DNA from 2 places in the Janibacter cremeus genome. Region 2 is predicted to be linked to the other one. Evidence: riboswitches for the same ligand, from Rfam matches in the RefSeq annotation. Region 2 holds a riboswitch; the other holds the start of a gene.
The links. Region 2 has a riboswitch for cyclic di-AMP ahead of O9K63_RS11550 (NlpC/P60 family protein). Riboswitches for the same ligand answer to the same signal wherever they lie in the genome.
Positions count from the first base shown of each region.

Region 1 (3,392 bases), 600 kb from region 2:
TCCTCGCCACCCAGATCGTGCGCAGCGGGGACGCGGCGGCCTTGCCGATCCTCGTCGTCTTCAGTCTCACCGGCTTCGTCGGCTCGGTGTCCGTGGCCCGCTTCATGGGCCGGAAGGAGGACGTGGAATGACCTGGACCACCCTCTTCGACATCGCCGGGGCGATCTCGCTGCTGCTCGGCGCGCTGCTCGCCTTCATCGGCGCCGTCGGCCTGGTCCGCCTGCCCGACCTCTTCGCCCGGATGCACTCCGCGACGAAGCCGCAGACCCTCGGACTGCTGCTGATCCTGCTGGGACTGGCCCTGACGGTGCGCACCTGGGCCGCCGTGGCCACGCTGCTCATCGTCATCGGCGCCCAGGGCCTGACCGCCCCCGTCGCCGCCCACATGCTCGGCCGCTCGGGCTACCGCAGTGGCGTCACCGAGGACGACCTCCTGCACATCGACGAGCTCGGCGAGGCGTACCGCCGCATGCAGCGGTGATCTCGGAGTGGTCGAAGGGAGCAACCGCCACGTCAGGTCGTCAGCTGGTGCGACTTCCGCATCGCACGAGGTGACCACCTGATCCGAGCGGACGAAGGGAAGGGGTCGCCCGACTCAGGCCGACGTCCGCACCGTGCATCGGTGCGGGGACGCAACCGGTCGTGCGGACGTCGCGCCAAGGGCGATCGCTTTCCTTCGTCCGCGCTGGCGTCCGGTCACCCCGGGACATGACGAAGGGGGCGAAGGGAGAGTCTCCCTTCGTCCCCTTCGCTGAGGTCGATCAGACGCGGCCGTAGCCGGAGACGCCGCTGAAGACCGGTCGGATGCTGACGGACTTGCCGCTGCGCGGGGAGTCGATCATCATCCCGTCACCGACGTAGATGCCCATGTGGTACGCGGGCGCGCCGAAGAAGACGAGGTCGCCCGGCTGCGGGTCGGACACCGGGGTGGCCATCTGACGCTGCGCCTCGGTCGTGCGCGGGAGGGAGATCCCCGCCTTGCCGAAGACGTACTGGGTGAAGCCGGAGCAGTCGAAGCCGGAGGGGGTGCTGCCGCCGTAGACGTAGGGCGTGCCGATGTACTGCTTGGCGATGTCGATGACGCCACCGGAGGACGGGGCGGGCGCAGCCGGGGCACTCGGCTCGGACGAGGCCTGCGCCGGGGCCTGACGCTCCTGCGAGCGGCTCGGGGCCGACTCCTGGCGCTCCTCGGCCTGCTCCTGGGCAGCCTGCTCGGCAGCAGCCTCCTGCTCACGCTCCGCGGCCTCGCGCTCAGCGGCGCGCTCCGCACGCTCGCGCAGCTCCGCCTCGGTGGGGCCGGTCGGCTTGGCGACGGGCTCGACGGCGACCTTGCCGAAGGACTTGGTGGCCTTCTCGGAGGCCTTCGCCGCGGGGGCGGTCACGGCCGCGGTCTGCTCGAGCGCCGTGGCGGCCCGGTCGGAGGCGTTGGCCTGCACGGCGCTGACGGCCTGCGGCGCGGGCTCCGTGTCGACGGGGCTCGCCTGCGCGGGGATGGCGATCGCGGCCACGAGGCCACCGGAGGCGGCGACGACGGCCGATCCCTTGGCCAGCGGCGTGCCGGCGTCGGTGATGATCTGGCCGAGCTCGGTGGCCGGGTTGTAGCGACCGGGGGCGCGGTGGCGCCCGACGTTGTGGGACACAGTTGTCTACCTCTCCCGCCTACGAGGTCAGCTGTCGGGTTCGGGCCAGAGGTGCGGCCCGGCCCCGTGGCGGCGGATCACCGTGGTGACCCGTCTCCGCGGGACTTCACCCCGAGGAGCATCTGCGATGCCCCGGTGTGGGTCCCCCGCTCCTGCCAAGCGGTGTTCGTCAAAGCCCGTCAGTCGCGGTGGCAGGACTCGGCGCCGCTCGACGGATCCGCCCAGGGGAGGCGGACGCCCCGACCGTACATGGAGATCACGGGGATGTCACGCCAAGGTCACGGAAGGTACCGGACGCGGTCAGGAGTCACCGCGCGACGGCCTCGACGAAGACGTGGTCGGCGACTTCGCGGGGCAGCGCCACGGCGTCGGCGACGTCCGCGCCGTCGCGCTGGACGAGGATCCGGTCCTCGTCGTCGAGCGAGACCTGGACGACCACCCCGGGCCGCAGCTGGGCCTCGGTGAGCAGGGTCAGGGCGTCGGTGTCCACCTGGGCCGGCTCACCGATCCGGCGCACCCGGAAGTCCCCGACCGGGTCCGACTCCACCGCCTCGCTCAGGCTCGTCATGCCCTCCAGGTAGTCGTCGACCTCGTCCTCGCCGCTGAGCAGCTCGTCCAGCCCCGGGATCGGGGTCCCGTAGGGGGACTCGCGGTGGTCGGGCAGGATCCCGAGGATCTTGCGCTCCACCCGCTCGCTCATCACGTGCTCCCACCGGCAGGCCTCGTCATGGACGTGCTCCCACTCCAGGCCGATGATGTCGACGAGCAGGCGCTCGGCGAGGCGGTGCTTGCGCATCACGCGCGTCGCCAGCTGCTGGCCCTCCTCGGAGAGCACGAGCTGACGGTTGGCCCCCAGGCTGACGAGTCCGTCCCGCTCCATCCGGGCGATCGTCTGCGAGACGGTCGGTCCCGAGTGGCCGAGGCGCTCCGCGATGCGGGCGCGCATCGGGGGGATGCCCTCCTCCTCGAGCTCGAAGATGGTGCGGAGGTACATCTCCGTGGTGTCGATGAGATCCTTCACAGGCTCCATCATGCCTTGTCCGTCCAGCGTCCGGGCCCGTCCGCGGGGCCGCCCACCCGCTCCCGATCGGCCCGGGAGATGAACACTCTCGCCCACCCCAGACCGGCGAGACCGACGACCCCGAGCGAGACGGCCGCTGCGGGCAGGGAGACCAGCGCGGTGACGGCGCTCAGCCCGAGCGACCCGCTCGCGTTCCCGGCCTCCCCCATGAGCCGCCACGCCCCGAGGAACTGGGCCCGGTCCTGCCGCGGAGCGGCGTCCGCCCCGAGGGTCATGACGATCCCCGCACCGAGGCCGTTGCCGATGGCCATGACGAGAGCGACGGCGAGGAGCGCCCCCTTCGTCTCCGCCACGGGCAGCACGAGGAAGGAGCCGGAGACGATGACCAGCAGCCCGGTCACGACCCAGACCCGGCCCAGACGATCCATCGCCCACCCGCCCGGGTAGACGAGGAAGAGCTCCGCGACGCCGGCCACGACGAAGATCTGCGAGGAGTCCACGCCGTCGAGCCCGATGTGGATCGCCCACAGCGGGAGGACCACGAGCCGGGCGGCGCGCAGGGCGGAGATGACGAGGACGGCGATCCCCTGGGTGAGCAGCAGTCGCGTGTGCAGCCGGACGACGCTCAGCACCGCTGAGTGCGGCTCCGCGGCGCGGGCGCGCTCGTGCTCCCCCGTGAGGTCGGGGCTGGCCACGACCGTGACGAGCGAGGCCGTGGCGAGCACCGCCGC
Region 1 is NZ_CP115184.1:3,044,677-3,048,068, reverse strand. Features, by position in the region: gene O9K63_RS14555 (monovalent cation/H+ antiporter complex subunit F) at 1-131, shown strand, start outside; gene mnhG (monovalent cation/H(+) antiporter subunit G) at 128-481, shown strand; gene O9K63_RS14545 (C40 family peptidase) at 762-1,640, opposite strand; cyclic di-AMP (ydaO/yuaA leader) riboswitch at 1,642-1,815, opposite strand; gene O9K63_RS14540 (metal-dependent transcriptional regulator) at 1,948-2,673, opposite strand; gene O9K63_RS14535 (MFS transporter) at 2,670-3,392, opposite strand, start outside.
Region 1: linked by a shared signal. The riboswitch ahead of O9K63_RS14545 (C40 family peptidase) and the one ahead of O9K63_RS11550 (NlpC/P60 family protein) in region 2 are both predicted to bind cyclic di-AMP.

Region 2 (3,392 bases):
TGACCAGGCAGCCGACGCCGACGCGGTCCCCGACGGCGTGGCTGGTCACCGCGGAGCCGACCTCGGCGACGGTCCCGGCGATCTCGTGGCCGACGACGAGGGGGTAGGGCGCCTCGCCCCACTCGCTGCGGGCGGTGTGGATGTCGCTGTGGCAGATGCCGGCGTAGGCGATCTCGATGAGCACGTCGTGCTCGCCGAGGTCGCGGCGCTCGATGGTCGTCGGGGACAGGGGCTCGGTGGCGGAGGGGGCCGCCCAGGCCTTCACGGTGCGCACGGGTGCGCTCCTCTCGTGGACGAAGGGGGATCCTGCCCAGTCAACCCCTCACCCGCGTCATCGGCAAACCATGTGTCGGGTGTGGCGTGGACCACCACAGGCTAGGACAGGCGAATCTGCGTCAGGCGTCGGGCGCGACCAGCAGCCGCAGCAGCGGCGCGGCGTCGTCGGGCAGGTCGGCGGCCGGGTCGAGCCAGCGCACCTCCTCGATCTCGGCCGCCGGCACCACCTCCGGCCGGGAGCGCCCCCTCAGGTGCGGGTGGCTGAAGACACTGGCGAGGAGCGGACGGCCGGCCTCGTTGGCGGCCGCGGTGCGGTGCACCGCGACGAGGTCGAGCAGCTCCGGCTCGAGCACCAGCCCCAGCTCCTCCTCGACCTCGCGCACCGCGCACTGCTCCGGCCTCTCGCCCGCCTCGGGCTTGCCGCCCGGGTGCATGAAGGAGGTCGTCCCCCGCTTGCGGACGGTGAGCACGTGCCCGTCCGCGTCGGCGAGGACGACGGCGCTGACGACGATCGCGTCTCCGGCCCCGCGCGGGCGGTCCGACGCCAGGGCGGCGTAGACGAGGGAGTCGGTCCACTCCCCCTTGCTCCACCAGTCCTGCCGGCTCCGCGCCTCCAGGTGCATCCCGAGGCGCTCGCACAGGGCTGCCGAGCGGGTGTTGCGCGCGTCCATCTGCGCGGCGATGCGGTGCATCCCGTAGTGGGTGAAGCCGGCCTCGAGGACCGCGGCCGCCGCCTCCGTCGCGAAGCCGCGCCCCGCGACCTCCGGGTGGAAGGTCCAGCCGATCTCCCCCTTCGCCCCGGTCTCGTCGGTGGCCCACAGGGCGACGTCGCCGATGACCCGGCCCTCGTGCTCGACGACGAGGGCGAGGGCGCGCGTCGGCGCCTCGATACCGGTGCGCGCGAGGCGCTTGGCGAGGTCCTCGCGACCCGACTCCCGCGACCACGGGTGGGTCAGGAGGTAGCGCGCGACGTCGGGGATCGAGTAGTAGGCCAGCAGGGCGTCGAGGTCGGACGCGGCGTGGGATCGCAGGCTCAGGCGCTCGGTGCGGATCGGGAGGAAGGGGGTGGGCACGGCGTTCAGGATGCCCGCCGGAGGGGCGATCGGTCACCTCCGCAGCCGGGGGTTCCGCCAGCCGCTGACGGCCCCGAGTCCCCTGACATAGCGCATCCCGAGCGAACCTGACCGTTACCTGAACGCGGCGTTCAGAATTCTTGACACCACCGTGACCATTTCGTGTCCTGATGGGCTAGTCTCGTCCTCGCCACCGCATCCAGCGGTGGACCGCTCTGGTCGCCGAGTCCTGCCACCCAGATCGGATCTGCGCAAACAGGAAGTGGCAGGAACGGGGGACCCAGGACCTCTGGCCGACAGGCCTCGGGGTGAAGTCCTTCCGGCCCGGACACCCGGGCCACGGACGGGATGTCTCCATCCCAACCCGACAGCTAACCCCGCAGGCGCAGGAGAGCACGATGACTCAGTTCTATGCCGGTCGCCACCGCGCGCCGCAGCAGCCCACCCTCCGCAAGACCGGCTTGAGCGTCGCCGCCGCCGCAGCGCTCGGTCTCACGGCCCCCGCCCTGCTCACCACCGGCACCGCTTCCGCGGCACCGGCCACCGTGAGCGCGCCGTCGGTCACGAGCACGACGAGCGCCTTCTCCGACATCGTCGGGTACGGCGACCGCGGCTCCGTGGTGCGCCAGATCCAGCGCGTCGTCGGCACGAGCGTCGACGGCATCTTCGGCCCCGCGACGCTCTCGGCCGTCAAGGACTACCAGGCCGACAACGGCCTGGCCGTCGACGGCGTCGTCGGCCCGCGCACCGGCTCGGAGATGGGTCTGGGCGGCTCGACCTCCAGCACCTCGACCCGCGCCGCGAGCAGCACCTCGAACTTCACCGGCGTCGTCCGCTACGGCGACCGCGGCTCCCTCGTCCGCGAGGTCCAGCGGGCCGTCGGCACCGGCGTCGACGGCGTCTTCGGCCCCGCGACGCTCTCGGGCGTCAAGCGCTTCCAGGCCGACAACGGCCTGGCCGTCGACGGCGTCGTCGGCCCGCGCACCGGCTCGGCCATGGGCCTGCAGGGATCCTCCTCGTCCTCGCCCACCCGCGCCTCGCGCACCGCCACCCGCACCGCGATCTCCAGCAACAGCTCGGTCCTCGACACCGCGGCGGGCCTCGTCGGCATCGCGTACCGGTACGGCGGCACGACCCCCTCCGGCTTCGACTGCTCCGGCTTCACCCAGTACGTCTTCGCCCAGCACGGCATCTCCCTGCCGCGCACGGCCGAGCAGCAGCGCCAGGCCGCCACGCGCGTCTCCTCGCCGCAGCCGGGTGACCTCGTCTTCTTCGGGGCCCCCGCGTACCACATGGGCATCTACGCCGGGAACGGCATGATGTACGACTCCGGCAACTCCCGCGTGCCGGTCTCCAAGCGCGCGATCTGGACCTCGAACGTGACCTACGGTCGCGTCTGATCCACCCCACGAAGGGCCCCGACCACCACGGTCGGGGCCCTTCGTCGTGGGACCGCCGTAACCGGGCGGAGGCGGTGGGGCCCCCTCTTCGGGGCGCTCTAGGGTGGTGAGCGATGCACACCGAGGCTGCGGAGACGACATGAGCGGGATACCCGAGCTGTCCGATGAGTCCGTGCGGCACTTCGCCCGGATCCGCGAGGACTTCACCCGGATGATGCTCGGCTACCGCTTCGGCATGGAGCAGGTGGCCACCCGGCTGGACATCCTGCGCGAGGAGTTCACCGAGCTGCACCAGGACAATCCGATCGAGCACATCTCGAGCCGGCTGAAGAGTCCCGAGAGCATCATCGCAAAGGCCGACCGGCAGGGCGTCGAGCTGGAGATCGAGGCGCTGCGCGCGGGCATCACCGACATCGCCGGTATCCGCGTGGTCTCCCCCTTCGTCGCCGACCTCTACCGGCTCGTCGACTCGCTCACCGCGCAGCCCGACATCACGGTGCGCACCGTCAAGGACTACGTCGCCCGGCCCAAGCCCAACGGCTACCGCTCCCTCCACGTCATCCTCGAGATCCCGGTCTTCCTGTCCTCGGGACCCGTGCAGGTCCCCGTGGAGGTGCAGTTCCGCACGGTCGCGATGGACTTC
Region 2 is NZ_CP115184.1:2,444,254-2,447,645, forward strand. Features, by position in the region: gene O9K63_RS11535 (NAD(P)-dependent alcohol dehydrogenase) at 1-274, opposite strand, end outside; gene O9K63_RS16795 (GNAT family N-acetyltransferase) at 396-1,349, opposite strand; cyclic di-AMP (ydaO/yuaA leader) riboswitch at 1,588-1,750, shown strand; gene O9K63_RS11550 (NlpC/P60 family protein) at 1,748-2,749, shown strand; gene O9K63_RS11555 (GTP pyrophosphokinase) at 2,889-3,392, shown strand, end outside.